Regions from separate parts of the Paenibacillus sp. FSL R10-2199 genome, predicted to be linked through region 1. Evidence: a T-box and tRNA genes for the amino acid it is inferred to sense, from the RefSeq annotation. Region 1 holds a T-box; the other regions hold tRNA genes.
The links. The T-box of region 1 lies ahead of NYE33_RS08100 (glutamine--tRNA ligase/YqeY domain fusion protein). A T-box ahead of a tRNA ligase gene usually reads a tRNA of that ligase, here a tRNA-Gln.

Region 1 (5,747 bases):
GCAATCTTAAAGACCTAACCCAATAATCCTGCATATATTACAACATTCCCCTCCCTAACTCGGACAAAATCCAAAAATGTTGTATAAAAAGCAGCATTTCTCCTGCTACAAGCGATTTTCCGGGAAAATTGCTGTATATCGTACAACAATCCTTGCGAATACCCTGATATTGCTGGGCCAAAGTTGTAATACGTACAACATAATAGGCATTAAGATGCTCACCGTTAACACAGCGTCCATCCAAGCGCTCAAGTCATAAAACAAAGCAGCAACCCTCCAGTCAAGGAGAATCGCTGCTCTGTTCATTCTAACGTAAAATATTCAATTCCTTATAGAACTTACACAAACATCTCCACAATCAGGAACAAATTCAGCGACACTACCAGAGCCGAGATAATCCAGCCGAGGATGGTGGTGATCCGGTGGTTCACCAGCCCCTTCATGATCGAGCGGTCGCTGGTGAAGATCACGAGCGGAATCAGGGCGAAGGCAATCCCGAAGGAGAGCACGACCTGACTCATCACCAGTGCACTTGTCGCGTTAATCCCGAAGGCGATGATGGTCAGCGGTGGGATGATGGTAATCGCCCGCCGCAGGTAGAGATTGATCTTTTTATTAATGAAGCCCTGCATGACCACATCACCGGCCATTGTACCGACCGACGAGCTCGACAGACCTGCGATCAGGAGGCCGAGGCCGAAGGAGATGGCGGTAACCGGTCCTGCCAGATTACGGAACTGCTCGAAGGCGACATCCAAATCCTCAACGACTAGACCATTCTTGAAAAAGAGCGCCGCAGCTACAACCACCATGGCCATATTCACGGCACCGGCGATCAGCATCGCAATCAGAATATCGATGAATTCCAGCCGGAAAATCTGTTTCTTCTCCCGTTCATCGATCCCGACGACCCGGCTCTGGGTCAGCGAGGAATGCAGATAAATCGCATGCGGCATAACTGTCGCGCCGAGAATCCCGGCAGCCAGCAGGATGCTGTCCACACCCTCGAATCTTGGCGTAAACATTCCGGCAACCACACTGCCCGCATCGGGCTTCGCCATAATGACCTGGAATGCAAAAGCCAGAACAACAATCATTACCATCCCGGCAATTCCGGCCTCCAGGGTCCGGTAGCCGCGCCGCTGGAGCTCCAGAATAGCGAAAGATCCAACAGCGGTAATCAGCGCAGCCGGCAGCATTGGTATACCGAACAGTAAGTATAGTCCAAGGGCTGCCCCGATAAATTCCGCCAGATCGGTAGCGATAATGACCAGTTCACTCTGAATCCACAGGAAGATGGACACGCCTCTCGGGAATTTCTCCCGGGCGACCTCAGGCAGATTCTTGCCGGTGGCAATGCCAAGCTTGGCGGATAAGGATTGTATAAGGACAGCCATCAGATTCGAGGCAAAGATAACCCATAATAACAAATATCCGTATTTCGAGCCTGCTGTAATATTAGTGGCGAAATTGCCGGGGTCCAGGTACGCTACAGAAGCGATAAAAGCCGGACCCAGGAAAGGAAGGAGTCTCTTCAGTCCTTTGACATCTCCATTCAGCACTGATTGTGCCGAGTGTTTATTAGTATGTCCTTTTAGTATAGGGGATGATTCTACTGCTGTATTTTGCTCCATCATTTCTATCCCTCCTCTTGCCCGGAAAAAGTTGTCTATATACACGAAAGTTTCCCTGATGCAACATTTGATTTGTTTTCATTATAATCCGCTAATTGAGAAATGTAAATGTATTTTCATTGGATTTTTCATACGAGCAATGGGTTGATTCTGAACTACGGCATCCGCCCGGCTGCTCCAAATTATATTATGTGCAAACCTGCAGCAAAGTGATGCTCCGGTCCATATGTAATTACCCAATACAACACAGAGTTATTTAAGCAGTTAAAACATAAAATAACCCCACAAAGTAGGGCCGTAGCTTCGACGATAACTCAGGCACTTTGCGGGAACCCCAAAATAAAAAAACAGGCGAGCCCCAGGACATTCATCCTGACTCTCGCCCGCCGGGCATTCCGGTGTGATCCACACCGCTTAAGAGGTAATACTGCGGATATCTGCACGCATCTGTTCATTCTGCAGCTTCAGCTCATTCAGCTCCTGCTGCAGCTTCTCCACATCCGCCTGCTTCCTCGAGTGGCCTCCATGTCCATGTTTGCCGCGCATGCCGGGCATTCCGAACATCATAAGGATCATCATCAGCGGACAGATCAGTGTGATTAACCAGGACCAGTTCATGGCTTTTCCTCCCTCCGGGATTCAAGGTGCTGCCATTAGTATAGCCGCCGTTTGTGGAGAAACTGTGTTGAAGCTTATTTTTCTGCTTTCCCTTTCCAGGTGTCCTTCAGCGGTACGATCCGGTTGAATACCAGCCTGTGCCCTGAGCTGAACCTGCTGTCGACGCAGAAATAGCCGTGGCGCAGGAATTGAAATTTATCCCCGGGCTGTGGTTTATCCGCAAGCGGCTCCAGCAGACAATCCTTAAGCAAAGTGGCAGAATCCGGGTTGATGTACGCTTCCCAGGTCTCCCCTTCCTCCTTCGGCCCTTCATTGTCTACAAGCAGCTTCTCATACAGGTACACATCACTTTTGACCGCATGCTCGGCGGACACCCAATGGATGGTTCCTTTAACCTTCCGCCCGTCAAAACCGCTCCCGCTTCTCGTATCCGGATCATAAGTACAGCGCAGCTCGACAATCTCACCAGTGTCCGCACTCTTAATCACTTCGTTACAGCGGATGAAATACCCGCCCTTCAGCCTTACTTCACCGCCAAGCGTCAGTCTGCGGAAGCCCTTGGAGGGTACCTCCATGAAGTCCTCCCGCTCGATATAGAGTGTGCCGGAGAACGGAACGTCCCTTGTGCCGAGCGCGGGATTCTCACTGTTGTACTCAATGGTAAGGAATTCAGAAGCCCCGGCTTCATAGTTGGTAAGCACGACCTTCAGCGGATTCAGCACGGCCATGATGGCCGGTGCCTTCGCCTTAAGATCCTGTCTTACGCAGTGCTCCAGCAGCGAGAAATCAACCATTGCCGTATTGCGGGCCATCCCGATCTCCCGGACAAAAGCCTTGATGCTCTCCGGAGTGAATCCGCGTCTGCGCAGTCCACGGAGCGTAGGCAGACGCGGATCATCCCAGCCGTCCACATACTTCCCGGCAACCAGCGCCCGGAGATAACGTTTGCTCGTGACCACTCCCGTCAGATTCACCCGGCCGAATTCCCTTTGCTTAGGGGGTTCAGGAATATTCAGCTCCTTAAGCACCCACTCATATAGCGGCCGGTGATCCTTGAACTCGATGGAGCACAGTGAATGCGTCACCCCTTCAATGGCATCCTGAATCGGATGGGCAAAATCATACATCGGATAGATGCACCAGGCTTTTCCCGTGCGGTAATGCTCCGCATGAATGATCCGGTAGAGCACCGGGTCGCGCAGATTGATATTCGGCGAAGACATGTCGATTCTGGCCCGCAGCACCTTAGCACCGTTAGGATATTCTCCATTACGCATCTCCCGGAACAGCCGCAAATTCTCTTCCGGCGAGCGTTCCCGGTACGGACTGTCCTTACCAGGTTCGGTTAATGTCCCCCTGTAGGACGTCACTTCCTCCGGAGTCAGGTCGCAGACATAAGCTTTCCCCTTAAGAATCAGCTCCTCTGCGCTGCGGCAGATTTCCTCCGAATAATCGGAGCCATAATAGATATGCTCTCCCGGGCTGCAGCCCAGCCATTCCATATCCTCGGTAATAGCTTTTACATACTCCATATCCTCTTTCAGCGGGTTGGTATCATCGAAGCGCAGATGGAATCTGCCGCCATTCTTACGTGCAATCTCAACATTCGTGTGGATGGCAAAAGCGCTGCCGATATGCAGATAACCATTGGGCTCCGGCGGAAACCTTGTGCAGATCTCCCTGCTGTAGACTCCGCCCTCCACGTCTTCTCTGATCAGCTTATCCATATAATTCTCCGGCACGGCCGGTTCACTCTCATTCACATTAACGTCAGTCATTCTGATCTCCTCCTATATATTGGTGATACCTGCCCTTACGGGACAACAAAAAGAACCTCACCTCCAAGACTGTAGTCTTGGGGACGAGATTCTCGCGGTACCACCCCAGGTTTATTAATATGTCGCCATATTAATCTCATCAAGTACGGCGCTGCCGGCAAGGCAGGGCTTATACTCTAGCTCTGTAACAGGAGCTCCTGTTGTACCATCCCCGGCCATAGCCGGTTCCGGTGCACCGCTCAGAGGCTTGTTTCGGTCCAGCCTTCCCTGCTCCTTCGCACCACCCGGAGCTCTCTGTGAGGGAATGAATAGACGTACTCTTCTCGTCATCGCGTTTCATCATTTGATCCAGAATAACAAATCACAGGCAGCGTGTAAAGTGTAGCAGTGTCCGGAGGCGCAGCAGTCTGCCGGACAACCTTACCCCAGACTCAGCGCCGCCAAGAGCTCCAAAGCTTCCTCATGCTCCGGCTCAATCAGAAGCGATCTGCGCGTGTAATCCAGCGCCGCTTCGTCATCCTCCTGCTCATAGCTGCAAATAGCCAGGCAGTACAGTACAGTAATTACCGGCTCCTCGTCACTGGTCGCCAGTGAATGCTCCAGGAAGCGGCGGGACTCCCCGTACTGCTCCATCTCGAACAGCAGCAGACCGCAGTCCAGGGCCAGATCATATTTCTGCGGCATCGGATAGAAGCCTTTCCACATCAGATCAATCCCGCGCTGCAGGTCCAGCAGCTCATCATCACCGGCATCCGGCAGCAGAGCAGAGATACGCTCCGCACTCTGGATGAACAGCTCGGCATCATATCCGCCCAGCCGCCAGAAGGCCAGGATCTGCTGCATGCCGATCGTATCGTAATTTTTGTCGATCCACACCTTCAGGCTGAAGAAATCATCCGGGCCGAACCGCTCTACAAACCGCCGGTAGGCCAGACGGGTATGGGGATGGAGCATCGGCTCTTCAAGCATCAGAATGCACCCGACATTCAGATTCTTATAATGATGCTGCGTGAACTGGGACTGTGCGCCCTTCCGTTCAAAATAATGCACCAGCGCATGGTAATTCGCCGTGAGTGAAATACTGCCGTGGTGAATCAGCTTCGGCGGCTCGGCGAATTCCCAGTTCTCCAGCCGGTGGTCGCCTTTGTCTGCGGTAAGCAGCAGGAAGCTCCCCTGGGAGAGCGCCCCGAGCCGCTCCATACAGGAAATGGCAGCCGCCGGGAACAGGATATGCGAATCCTCCAGCTTGTCCAGATAGAATGAAATTACTTCATGGTACTTGTATGAAGGGTCCTCATAGCCTTCGGCCCGCTTGTAATGATATTCCGGCACCAGATCCCGCAGTACTTCGGACGTGCTCATCGAGCCGGATTGCTCGGGATATTTTAACGAAACCTCACATTCATAAATCTTGCCTTCATCAATATAGAGCAGCTCCTGCTGAATACTATCGAAGAAGTAGTTGGCGATCACCATCAGCGGCTGCTGCAGTCCGCCGGGCTTAATCACCATTCCGCTCTGCGTCAGGGACAGCTCTGTATCCTGCACCGCATCAAAGCGGGCGAAATCAAGAATCCCCTGCTCCACAAAAGGCTTCAGCCCTTCATGCTTCTGCCAGCCCTCAATATTCTTCCAGGGCAAATCGCTCATGACGTAGCGGAAAGGGGGCAGCAGCACTCCGGCATACTGAATCAGCTCACACAGCTGCTGCAGGACA
Region 2 (5,747 bases), on a different contig from region 1:
AAGGTATGGTCCCAGAAGGATTACCCGCTGATTGAGGTGGGCCGCATGGTGCTGGACCGCAATCCGGAGAACTACTTCGCCGAAGTAGAGCAGGCTACCTTCTCCCCGGGATCATTTGTGCCAGGGATAGAAGCCTCTCCTGATAAAATGCTCCAGGGCCGCCTCTTCGCCTACGGAGACGCCCACCGTTACCGGGTAGGAGCGAATCACAACCACCTGCCGGTTAACCGGCCCATCGCCGAGGTGAACAATAATCAGCGGGATGGCGCGCTGAATCACACCAATAACGGCGGAGGCTCCGTGTATTACGAGCCTAACAGCTTCGGCGGGGCAACCGAGTCGCCGCAGGATAGACCGGCCGCTTTTGCAGTCTCCGGTCAAGCAGACAGTGTCCCTTATGATCACAACGATCATTACACCCAGCCGGGTGATCTCTATCGTCTGCTGAATGAAGAGGAGCGTGCCCGGCTCGTACGCAATATTGTAGGCGCGATGACTCCAGTCGAGTCGGATGAGATCAAGCTTCGCCAGATTGGCCATTTCTACAAAGCCGATCCGGAATTTGGACGGCGTATCGCGGACGGACTGGGACTGGTGGTACCGGAGTAACTCCACTTGCACCCTTCAGCGCCAAGAAACCCCTGACTTCATCAGTCAGGGGTTTCTTGGGATTATCGTATTTGCATTTTCTATGTATATTCCCTAATGATACACATTCATCCACTGCTCCAGCTGCTGCTTCAGTCCCTGTCTCGCGGATACCGGCTCAAGAATCTCGGCGTTAGGGCCATATTGCAGAATCCACTTAATAAATTCCTTGTCGTTATTGACGGTGACTTCAAACAGCAGACTTCCGTCTTCCTCATCGGTCATTCGCGGGTGCACGAACAATTCCTCTTCTTTGATGTAACGCGCTACCTCCGGATGAAACCGCACTTTGAAGGTGGTATTCTTGTTGCCCCGGTCGATCGACCAGGTATTTTTCAGATACTGTTTAATATTGAAATCCCCTTTGTCGAAGGGGGTATCCGTCACCTCTACCTGCTGAAAACGGCTGATGCGAAACGTCCGGATCGCCCTCTTCAGGTGGCAATAGCCAATCAGATAGAATCTCTGGTCACGCGGAATCAAATAATAAGGATCAATCTCCCGCTGCGTTGTCTCGTTGCGCAATTGCGAGTGATATACCGTACGAATCCGCCGTTGCTCCATAATCGCCCCGATCAGCGGCTGCAGGAAATTCCGGCTCTCCTTGCGGTAAGCAGGCTTGCCCATTTGGATAATATCTGAAATATTCTCAAGCATTCCATTCTGTTTGGATTTCTCCTTCAGATGTGTGCCCATGACTTTGTCAAAGGCAGACAGAAAACCTGGGGGGATTTTGCCGGGTGCCAGCACGGAGGGCAGCAGAGAGAAGGCCATTGCCTCCTGCTCGGAGAAATCCAGCGGGTATAAGAAGAATTTCCCCATAAACTTATAACCCGTTCCTCTCCCCTCATTCATCACCGGTGCAAAATGACTGATTACATCCAAGTCCCTGTAAATCGTTCTAATATTCACCTCGCACCGGAATGCCAGATCCGCAGCCGTAATCCCGGGATTCGACTGGATGGCGTTAATGATCTTGAAGATCCGTATTACTTTGTCTGTCATAATAAATGCTCCTCAACTTCCAAGTAAATAGTGCCTGTTCTTCCATAGTTCTAATATAACAGGTCTATATAAACATGGCTGTCTGCATAATATAGCATTACCAGCGCATAGAGCGGCCACCAGCATATACTATGTATTTTTAGTAAGCAATACTTCCGCCCCATGCTAAAAAAACAAAAAAACCCTTGAATATCAAGGGTTGCTGTAACTATTATTTAAGCGGGTGATGGGAATCGAACCCACGCTATCAGCTTGGAAGGCTGAAGTTCTACCATTGAACTACACCCGCAAAGGTGAAATATCGGGATGACACGATTTGAACATGCGACCCCCTGGTCCCAAACCAGGTGCTCTACCAAGCTGAGCTACATCCCGTTAATATAAAAGCTATACTGCAAAGTAATAATGGCGCGCCCTGAGAGATACGGATGCTTCGCATCCGATTGCGAAGTTGTGCTATTGAAGCTGATGCTCCAACGAACTCGTTCGAATCCTGAGGACACTTTGATGATTCAATGAAGTTATAAATGGCGCGCCCTGAGAGATTCGAACTCCCGGCCTTTTGATTCGTAGTCAAACGCTCTATCCAGCTGAGCTAAGGGCGCAAAATCTATATGGAGCGGACGACGGGAATCGAACCCGCGACCCTCGCCTTGGCAAGGCGATGCTCTACCGCTGAGCCACGTCCGCAAAAACATGGTGCGCGTGAAGGGACTTGAACCCCCACGTCGTGAAACGCCAGATCCTAAGTCTGGTGCGTCTGCCATTCCGCCACACGCGCACACTTTATAAGAAAATGGTGAGCCATGAAGGACTCGAACCTTCGACACCCTGATTAAAAGTCAGGTGCTCTACCAACTGAGCTAATGGCTCTCATAAGAGAAGCAATCATAAATGAAATGGCTGGGGATATAGGAATCGAACCTATGAATGACGGAGTCAAAGTCCGTTGCCTTACCGCTTGGCTAATCCCCAATATTAATAATTAGCAAACACTACGGAATCGGGTGGATACTCTATACTTCGAGATATAGGATGCTCAATCCCTGATACCTTCATACAATAAAAATGGCGGAACCGACGGGATTCGAACCCGCGATCTCCTGCGTGACAGGCAGGCATGTTAGGCCAACTACACCACGGTTCCAAATTGGTTGCGGGGGCAGGATTTGAACCTGCGGCCTTCGGGTTATGAGCCCGACGAGCTACCGGGCTGCTCCACCCCGCGTCAATGTTAAAGATCTATTCTGTTAAAGATAGATGGTGGAGGCTGAGGGGTTCGAACCCCCGACCCTCTGCTTGTAAGGCAGATGCTCTCCCAGCTGAGCTAAGCCTCCATATATGACTCGTATGGGATTCGAACCCATGTTACCTCCGTGAAAGGGAGGTGTCTTAACCCCTTGACCAACGAGCCATGCTGTTAAATAATTCTACTTCTCATCCCTATACAGGGAAGGTAAAGCTACGGAGAGAGAGGGATTCGAACCCTCGAGACGCTTGTGGCGCCTACACGATTTCCAATCGTGCTCCTTCGGCCAAACTCGGACACCTCTCCAGATGGCTCCCCGAACAGGACTCGAACCTGTGACAACTCGATTAACAGTCGAGTGCTCTACCAACTGAGCTATCAGGGAATATGGTGGGCCTTAGTGGACTTGAACCACTGACCTCACCCTTATCAGAGGTGCGCTCTAACCAGCTGAGCTAAAGGCCCGTTCTCATACCACTATGCAACTAATAAGGGCAAAAAAAATACCACAGTGTGTGTGGATTGTCCGCTTGGCGGCGTCCTACTCTCCCAGGACCCTTCGGTCCAAGTACCATCGGCGCTGGAGGGCTTAACGGTCGTGTTCGGGATGGGTACGCGTGGAACCCCTCCGCTATCGCCACCAAACGGGCATTTACAGCGTAAATGCTTCAGGAATTTGATTCCTGAAAACTGAATCCGAAACGAATCTGCGTTGTTCGAAATTTGGATAAGCCCTCGACCGATTAGTATTGGTCAGCTCCATGCATTGCTGCACTTCCACCTCCAACCTATCTACCTCGTCGTCTTCAAGGGGTCTTACTAATTGGGAAATCTCATCTTGAGGGGGGCTTCACGCTTAGATGCTTTCAGCGCTTATCCCGTCCGTACGTAGCTACTCAGCCATGCTCCTGGCGGAACAACTGATGCACCAGCGGTACGTCCATCCCGGTCCTCTCGTACTAAGGACAGCTCCTCTCAAATTTCCTGCGCCCACGACAGATAGGGACCGAACTGTCTCACGACGTTCTGAACCCAGCTCGCGTACCGCTTTAATGGGCGAACAGCCCAACCCTTGGGACCTACTTCAGCCCCAGGATGCGATGAGCCGACATCGAGGTGCCAAACCTCCCCGTCGATGTGGACTCTTGGGGGAGATAAGCCTGTTATCCCCAGGGTAGCTTTTATCCGTTGAGCGATGGCCCTTCCATGCGGTACCACCGGATCACTAAGTCCGACTTTCGTCCCTGCTCGACTTGTAGGTCTCGCAGTCAAGCTCCCTTATGCCTTTGCACTCTGCGAATGATTTCCAACCATTCTGAGGGAACCTTTGAACGCCTCCGTTACTCTTTAGGAGGCGACCGCCCCAGTCAAACTGCCCGCCTGACACGGTCCCCGTACCCGATTAGGGCACTAGGTTAGAACCTAGATACGATCAGGGTGGTATCCCAACGGCGCCTCCGCAGAAGCTTGCGCTCCTGCCTCAACGGCTCCCACCTATCCTGTACAGATCGTACCCAAATTCAATATCAAGCTGCAGTAAAGCTCCATGGGGTCTTTCCGTCTTGTCGCGGGTAACCTGCATCTTCACAGGTATTAAAATTTCACCGGATCTCTCGTTGAGACAGCGCCCAAGTCGTTACGCCATTCGTGCGGGTCAGAATTTACCTGACAAGGAATTTCGCTACCTTAGGACCGTTATAGTTACGGCCGCCGTTTACTGGGGCTTCGGTTCACAGCTTCGGGTTTAACCCCTAACCACTCCCCTTAACCTTCCAGCACCGGGCAGGCGTCAGCCCGTATACTTCGCCTTGCGGCTTCGCACAGACCTGTGTTTTTGCTAAACAGTCGCTTGGGCCTTTTCACTGCGGCCCCCTCGGGCTATTCACCCTACCGAGGCACCTCTTCTCCCGAAGTTACGAGGTCATTTTGCCGAGTTCCTTAACGAGAGTTCTTCCGCGCGCCTTAGAATTCTCTTCTCGCCTACCTGTGTCGGTTTGCGGTACGGGCACCTTCTCCTGGCTAGAGGCTTTTCTTGGCAGTGTGAGATCATGACCTTCGCTACTACAATTTTCGCTCCCCATCACAGCCCAGCCTTAGTGATGTGCGGATTTGCCTACACATCAGCCTCACTGCTTAGACGGACATATCCATCAGTCCGCGTCACTACCCTCCTGCGTCACCCCATCGCTCATAGCGGATTACGGTGGTACAGTAATTTCAAACTGTTGTCCTTCGACTACGCCTTTCGGCCTCGCCTTAGGTCCCGACTTACCCTGAGCGGACGAGCCTTCCTCAGGAAACCTTGGGCTTTCGGCGGATCAGATTCTCACTGATCTTTTCGTTACTCATACCGGCATTCTCACTTGTATGCTGTCCAGCGCTCCTTACGGTACACCTTCAACCTACATACAACGCTCCCCTACCCCAGATACAAAGTATCTAGCCATAGCTTCGGTGGTGTGTTTAGCCCCGTTACATTTTCGGCGCAGAGTCACTCGACCAGTGAGCTATTACGCACTCTTTCAATGGTGGCTGCTTCTAAGCCAACATCCTGGTTGTCTGTGCAACTCCACATCCTTTCCCACTTAACACACACTTGGGGACCTTAGCTGATGGTCTGGGCTGTTTCCCTTTTGACAATGGATCTTAGCACTCACTGTCTGACTCCCGGCAAGAAGTTAATGGCATTCGGAGTTTGACTGAGCTTGGTAACCCTTGCGGGCCCCGCACCCAATCAGTGCTCTACCTCCACCACTCCATTCACCGAGGCTAGCCCTAAAGCTATTTCGGGGAGAACCAGCTATCTCCGAGTTCGATTGGAATTTCTCCGCTACCCCCACCTCAT
Region 3 (5,747 bases), 170 kb from region 1:
GATATCGGCAATCGCCATCCCTGTATCCTTAAGACAGCAGATTAACGAAATTAACTCCAGATCCTCATCGTCAAAACACCGGTTGCCGTTAGCATCTCTTGCCACAACCGGCAATACGCCCTCCCGTTCGTAGTAACGCAGCGTATATTGGCTCAGTCCGCTTTTTTGTGCTATGGTTTTGATGCTGTATCCCATTATTGCAGCTCCCTTCTGTCAGCTGGTATCGGTTTCATCTCTTAAGGTAACACCATTTGGTTTCTATGAAAAGCCGCTCTATAAATCTATTGACTTACACCTAACTCTAAGGTCTAAGCTTAACACTGTACCTTCATTTAAGGAGTGAATAATTAATGGTAAAAAGAATTAACGTTGCTAATGGTGCGCTGGAGGTCGCTGAAATCTCCTTGGGCTGTATGCGGATTGCAGATCTGTCACCACAAGAGGCCGATGTACATATTCACAGCGCCCTTGAGGCTGGCATAGACTTTTTTGACCACGCTGACATTTATGCTGCCGGTAAAGCTGAGGAGGTGTTCGGCGACGTGCTGGCTGCAAGTCCGGGCATGCGTGAGCAACTGCTGATTCAGACCAAATGCGGAATCCGTAATGGCTTCTTCGACTTCTCCAAAGAGCATATTGTGAGCTCGGTAGAGAACAGCCTGAAGCGCCTGAAGACCGATTATGTCGATGTTCTGCTGCTGCACCGCCCGGACACCCTTATGGAGCCTGAAGAAGTAGCAGAAGCCTTTGATCAGCTGGAGAGCAGAGGCCTCGTGAAACACTTCGGCGTCAGCAACCAGAATCCCCTGCAGATTGAATTGCTGAAAAAGAACGTCAAGCAGCCCCTGCTGTTCAACCAGCTTCAGCTCAGCGTAATGGTCACCGGCATGATCGATTCCGGGATCAACGTCAATATGACAAATTCCGGATCAGTTGTCCATGATGGAGGCATCCTGGAGTATAGCCGCCTGCATGATATGACGATCCAGCCTTGGTCACCGTTCCAATACGGTTTCTTTGAAGGCGTATTCCTCGGCAATGAGAAGTTCCCGGAGGTGAATGAAGTCATTAACCGTCTGGCTGCGGAAAAAGGTGTAGCAGATACGGCCATCGCCATCGCCTGGCTCCTTCGCCATCCGGCTAAGATGCAGCCGGTGGTCGGTACCACCAACACAGCGCGCTTGCTTGATATCGCCAAAGCTTCCGATATAACCCTCAGCCGCCAGGAATGGTACGAGATCTACCGCGCGGCCGGGAACGTGCTTCCTTAAGTGAGTCTTAGCATCAACATATAAAACATATAAAACCCGCAACGAATTTGATGATCTAAGTTCGTTGCGGGTTTTATCCTTAATTTGAGATGGAGTATAAATATAAAAATCCCTCAGGAGTCAAACTCCTAAGGGACTAGTTTCATAAATTATACCGGCGAGAGGACTCGAACCTCCACGGTTTCCCACTCGATTTTGAGTCGAGCGCGTCTGCCATTCCGCCACGCCGGCATATACATAGAATTAGTTCTAAAAGATAATGGAGGTGCCACCCAGATTTGAACTGGGGATAAAGCTTTTGCAGAGCTTTGCCTTACCACTTGGCTATGGCACCAAAAAAATGGAGCGGACGACGGGAATCGAACCCGCGACCCTCGCCTTGGCAAGGCGATGCTCTACCGCTGAGCCACGTCCGCATATAATGGCTGGGGATATAGGAATCGAACCTATGAATGACGGAGTCAAAGTCCGTTGCCTTACCGCTTGGCTAATCCCCAACATTTGATTTAATAAAATGGGGCGACTGATGGGTCTCGAACCCACGAATGCCGGAACCACAATCCGGTGCGTTAACCCCTTCGCCACAGTCGCCATATGAAGCTTATTTAATTGCAATGCCTTATAACTCTTATAAAATAAATGGGGCGACCGATGGGTCTCGAACCCACGAATGCCGGAACCACAATCCGGTGCGTTAACCACTTCGCCACGATCGCCATATTAAATTTTATAGGATATTACTTGGCAGGGGCAGCAGGAATTGAACCCACACCAACGGTTTTGGAGACCGTTGTTCTACCTTTAAACTATGCCCCTAAAAATGGTGGAGGCTGATGGATTCGAACCACCGAACACGTACGTGAGCAGATTTACAGTCTGATGCGTTTGGCCACTTCGCTAAGCCTCCGAGGATGGTGCCGGCGAGAGGACTTGAACCCCCAACCTACTGATTACAAGTCAGTTGCTCTACCAATTGAGCTACACCGGCGTATTAAGTTGTAAGAAATATGGTGGCGCGGGAGGGAATCGAACCCCCGACACAAGGATTTTCAGTCCTTTGCTCTACCGACTGAGCTACCGAGCCGAACATTTTTTCATAAAGATGGCGGAACCGACGGGATTCGAACCCGCGATCTCCTGCGTGACAGGCAGGCATGTTAGGCCAACTACACCACGGTTCCAAATTGGTTGCGGGGGCAGGATTTGAACCTGCGGCCTTCGGGTTATGAGCCCGACGAGCTACCGGGCTGCTCCACCCCGCGTCAATGTTAAAAATCTATTCTGTTAAAGATAGATGGTGGAGGCTGAGGGGTTCGAACCCCCGACCCTCTGCTTGTAAGGCAGATGCTCTCCCAGCTGAGCTAAGCCTCCATATATGACTCGTATGGGATTCGAACCCATGTTACCTCCGTGAAAGGGAGGTGTCTTAACCCCTTGACCAACGAGCCATGTTGATTAAATATTTGTAAGGTAAAGCTACGGAGAGAGAGGGATTCGAACCCTCGAGACGCTTGTGGCGCCTACACGATTTCCAATCGTGCTCCTTCGGCCAAACTCGGACACCTCTCCAGATGGCTCCCCGAACAGGACTCGAACCTGTGACAACTCGATTAACAGTCGAGTGCTCTACCAACTGAGCTATCAGGGAATATACATAACAGGCTTGATCACCTGAAAACTGAATCCGAAACGAATCTGCGCTCTAAGAAATTTGGATAAGCCCTCGACCGATTAGTATTGGTCAGCTCCATGCATTGCTGCACTTCCACCTCCAACCTATCTACCTCGTCGTCTTCAAGGGGTCTTACTAATTGGGAAATCTCATCTTGAGGGGGGCTTCACGCTTAGATGCTTTCAGCGCTTATCCCGTCCGTACGTAGCTACTCAGCCATGCTCCTGGCGGAACAACTGATGCACCAGCGGTACGTCCATCCCGGTCCTCTCGTACTAAGGACAGCTCCTCTCAAATTTCCTGCGCCCACGACAGATAGGGACCGAACTGTCTCACGACGTTCTGAACCCAGCTCGCGTACCGCTTTAATGGGCGAACAGCCCAACCCTTGGGACCTACTTCAGCCCCAGGATGCGATGAGCCGACATCGAGGTGCCAAACCTCCCCGTCGATGTGGACTCTTGGGGGAGATAAGCCTGTTATCCCCAGGGTAGCTTTTATCCGTTGAGCGATGGCCCTTCCATGCGGTACCACCGGATCACTAAGTCCGACTTTCGTCCCTGCTCGACTTGTAGGTCTCGCAGTCAAGCTCCCTTATGCCTTTGCACTCTGCGAATGATTTCCAACCATTCTGAGGGAACCTTTGAACGCCTCCGTTACTCTTTAGGAGGCGACCGCCCCAGTCAAACTGCCCGCCTGACACGGTCCCCGTACCCGATTAGGGCACTAGGTTAGAACCTAGATACGATCAGGGTGGTATCCCAACGGCGCCTCCGCAGAAGCTTGCGCTCCTGCCTCAACGGCTCCCACCTATCCTGTACAGATCGTACCCAAATTCAATATCAAGCTGCAGTAAAGCTCCATGGGGTCTTTCCGTCTTGTCGCGGGTAACCTGCATCTTCACAGGTATTAAAATTTCACCGGATCTCTCGTTGAGACAGCGCCCAAGTCGTTACGCCATTCGTGCGGGTCAGAATTTACCTGACAAGGAATTTCGCTACCTTAGGACCGTTATAGTTACGGCCGCCGTTTACTGGGGCTTCGGTTCACAGCTTCGGGTTTAACCCCTAACCACTCCCCTTAACCTTCCAGCACCGGGCAGGCGTCAGCCCGTATACTTCGCCTTGCGGCTTCGCACAGACCTGTGTTTTTGCTAAACAGTCGCTTGGGCCTTTTCACTGCGGCCCCCTCGGGCTATTCACCCTACCGAGGCACCTCTTCTCCCGAAGTTACGAGGTCATTTTGCCGAGTTCCTTAACGAGAGTTCTTCCGCGCGCCTTAGAATTCTCTTCTCGCCTACCTGTGTCGGTTTGCGGTACGGGCACCTTCTCCTGGCTAGAGGCTTTTCTTGGCAGTGTGAGATCATGACCTTCGCTACTACAATTTTCGCTCCCCATCACAGCCCAGCCTTAGTGATGTGCGGATTTGCCTACACATCAGCCTCACTGCTTAGACGGACATATCCATCAGTCCGCGTCACTACCCTCCTGCGTCACCCCATCGCTCATAGCGGATTACGGTGGTACAGTAATTTCAAACTGTTGTCCTTCGACTACGCCTTTCGGCCTCGCCTTAGGTCCCGACTTACCCTGAGCGGACGAGCCTTCCTCAGGAAACCTTGGGCTTTCGGCGGATCAGATTCTCACTGATCTTTTCGTTACTCATACCGGCATTCTCACTTGTATGCTGTCCAGCGCTCCTTACGGTACACCTTCAACCTGCATACAACGCTCCCCTACCCCAGATGCAAAGCATCTAGCCATAGCTTCGGTGGTGTGTTTAGCCCCGTTACATTTTCGGCGCAGAGTCACTCGACCAGTGAGCTATTACGCACTCTTTCAATGGTGGCTGCTTCTAAGCCAACATCCTGGTTGTCTGTGCAACTCCACATCCTTTCCCACTTAACACACACTTGGGGACCTTAGCTGATGGTCTGGGCTGTTTCCCTTTTGACAATGGATCTTAGCACTCACTGTCTGACTCCCGGCAAGAAGTTAATGGCATTCGGAGTTTGACTGAGCTTGGTAACCCTTGCGGGCCCCGCACCCAATCAGTGCTCTACCTCCACCACTCCATTCACCGAGGCTAGCCCTAAAGCTATTTCGGGGAGAACCAGCTATCTCCGAGTTCGATTGGAATTTCTCCGCTACCCCCACCTCATCCCCGCATTTTTCAACATGCGTGGGTTCGGGCCTCCAGTGCGTGTTACCGCACCTTCACCCTGGACAGGGGTAGATCACACGGTTTCGGGTCTACGTCCACATACTTAGTCGCCCTATTCAGACTCGCTTTCGCTGCGGCTCCGGCTTCTCACCTTAACCTTGCATGTTAAACGTAACTCGCCGGTTCATTCTACAAAAGGCACGCCATCACCCATAGATCGGGCTCTGACTTTTTGTAAGCACACGGTTTCAGGTTCTATTTCACTCCCCTTCCGGGGTGCTTTTCACCTTTCCCTCACGGTACTGTTTCACTATCGGTCGCCAGGTAGTATTTAGCCTTAGCAGATGGTCCTGCTGGATTCATACGGGGTTTCACGTGCCCCGCACTACTCGGGATCCGTCTCGGAGAGAACACAGTTTAGGCTACAGGGCTTTTACCTCTATCGCGGGCCTTTCCAGACCTCTTCGCCTACCATATTCCTTTGTAACTCCATGTGAGACGTCCCACAACCCCAAGAGGCAAGCCCCTTGGTTTAGGCTGTTCCGCGTTCGCTCGCCGCTACTGACGGAATCACTATTGTTTTCTCTTCCTCAGGGTACTTAGATGTTTCAGTTCCCCTGGTCTGCCTCTGCGTATCCTAT

Region 2: it has a tRNA-Gln gene. The T-box ahead of NYE33_RS08100 (glutamine--tRNA ligase/YqeY domain fusion protein) is inferred to sense a tRNA for this amino acid. The anticodon was not compared.
Region 3: it has a tRNA-Gln gene. The T-box ahead of NYE33_RS08100 (glutamine--tRNA ligase/YqeY domain fusion protein) is inferred to sense a tRNA for this amino acid. The anticodon was not compared.

What each region holds. Positions count from the first base shown of each region.
Region 1 is NZ_JBBOBO010000001.1:1,807,110-1,812,856, reverse strand. Features, by position in the region: gene NYE33_RS08110 (Nramp family divalent metal transporter) at 339-1,634, opposite strand; gene NYE33_RS08105 (FtsB family cell division protein) at 2,049-2,252, opposite strand; gene NYE33_RS08100 (glutamine--tRNA ligase/YqeY domain fusion protein) at 2,327-4,030, opposite strand; T-box leader at 4,107-4,369, opposite strand; gene NYE33_RS08095 (tetratricopeptide repeat protein) at 4,451-5,747, opposite strand, start outside.
Region 2 is NZ_JBBOBO010000002.1:1,869,133-1,874,879, forward strand. Features, by position in the region: gene katA (catalase KatA) at 1-609, shown strand, start outside; gene NYE33_RS35875 (helix-turn-helix transcriptional regulator) at 703-1,653, opposite strand; tRNA gene NYE33_RS35880 (tRNA-Gly) at 1,872-1,942, opposite strand; tRNA gene NYE33_RS35885 (tRNA-Pro) at 1,955-2,028, opposite strand; tRNA gene NYE33_RS35890 (tRNA-Arg) at 2,182-2,258, opposite strand; tRNA gene NYE33_RS35895 (tRNA-Gly) at 2,269-2,343, opposite strand; tRNA gene NYE33_RS35900 (tRNA-Leu) at 2,351-2,434, opposite strand; tRNA gene NYE33_RS35905 (tRNA-Lys) at 2,451-2,526, opposite strand; tRNA gene NYE33_RS35910 (tRNA-Gln) at 2,554-2,628, opposite strand; tRNA gene NYE33_RS35915 (tRNA-Asp) at 2,723-2,800, opposite strand; tRNA gene NYE33_RS35920 (tRNA-Met) at 2,805-2,881, opposite strand; tRNA gene NYE33_RS35925 (tRNA-Val) at 2,915-2,990, opposite strand; tRNA gene NYE33_RS35930 (tRNA-Glu) at 2,996-3,067, opposite strand; tRNA gene NYE33_RS35935 (tRNA-Ser) at 3,119-3,208, opposite strand; tRNA gene NYE33_RS35940 (tRNA-Asn) at 3,212-3,287, opposite strand; tRNA gene NYE33_RS35945 (tRNA-Ile) at 3,291-3,367, opposite strand; rRNA gene rrf (5S ribosomal RNA) at 3,431-3,547, opposite strand; rRNA gene NYE33_RS35955 (23S ribosomal RNA) at 3,626-5,747, opposite strand, start outside.
Region 3 is NZ_JBBOBO010000001.1:1,976,950-1,982,696, reverse strand. Features, by position in the region: gene NYE33_RS08865 (MerR family transcriptional regulator) at 1-195, opposite strand, end outside; gene NYE33_RS08860 (aldo/keto reductase) at 351-1,271, shown strand; tRNA gene NYE33_RS08855 (tRNA-Leu) at 1,424-1,502, opposite strand; tRNA gene NYE33_RS08850 (tRNA-Cys) at 1,532-1,605, opposite strand; tRNA gene NYE33_RS08845 (tRNA-Gly) at 1,613-1,687, opposite strand; tRNA gene NYE33_RS08840 (tRNA-Gln) at 1,694-1,768, opposite strand; tRNA gene NYE33_RS08835 (tRNA-His) at 1,787-1,862, opposite strand; tRNA gene NYE33_RS08830 (tRNA-His) at 1,912-1,987, opposite strand; tRNA gene NYE33_RS08825 (tRNA-Trp) at 2,014-2,087, opposite strand; tRNA gene NYE33_RS08820 (tRNA-Tyr) at 2,093-2,178, opposite strand; tRNA gene NYE33_RS08815 (tRNA-Thr) at 2,184-2,259, opposite strand; tRNA gene NYE33_RS08810 (tRNA-Phe) at 2,280-2,355, opposite strand; tRNA gene NYE33_RS08805 (tRNA-Asp) at 2,375-2,452, opposite strand; tRNA gene NYE33_RS08800 (tRNA-Met) at 2,457-2,533, opposite strand; tRNA gene NYE33_RS08795 (tRNA-Val) at 2,567-2,642, opposite strand; tRNA gene NYE33_RS08790 (tRNA-Glu) at 2,648-2,719, opposite strand; tRNA gene NYE33_RS08785 (tRNA-Ser) at 2,751-2,840, opposite strand; tRNA gene NYE33_RS08780 (tRNA-Asn) at 2,844-2,919, opposite strand; rRNA gene NYE33_RS08775 (23S ribosomal RNA) at 2,983-5,747, opposite strand, start outside.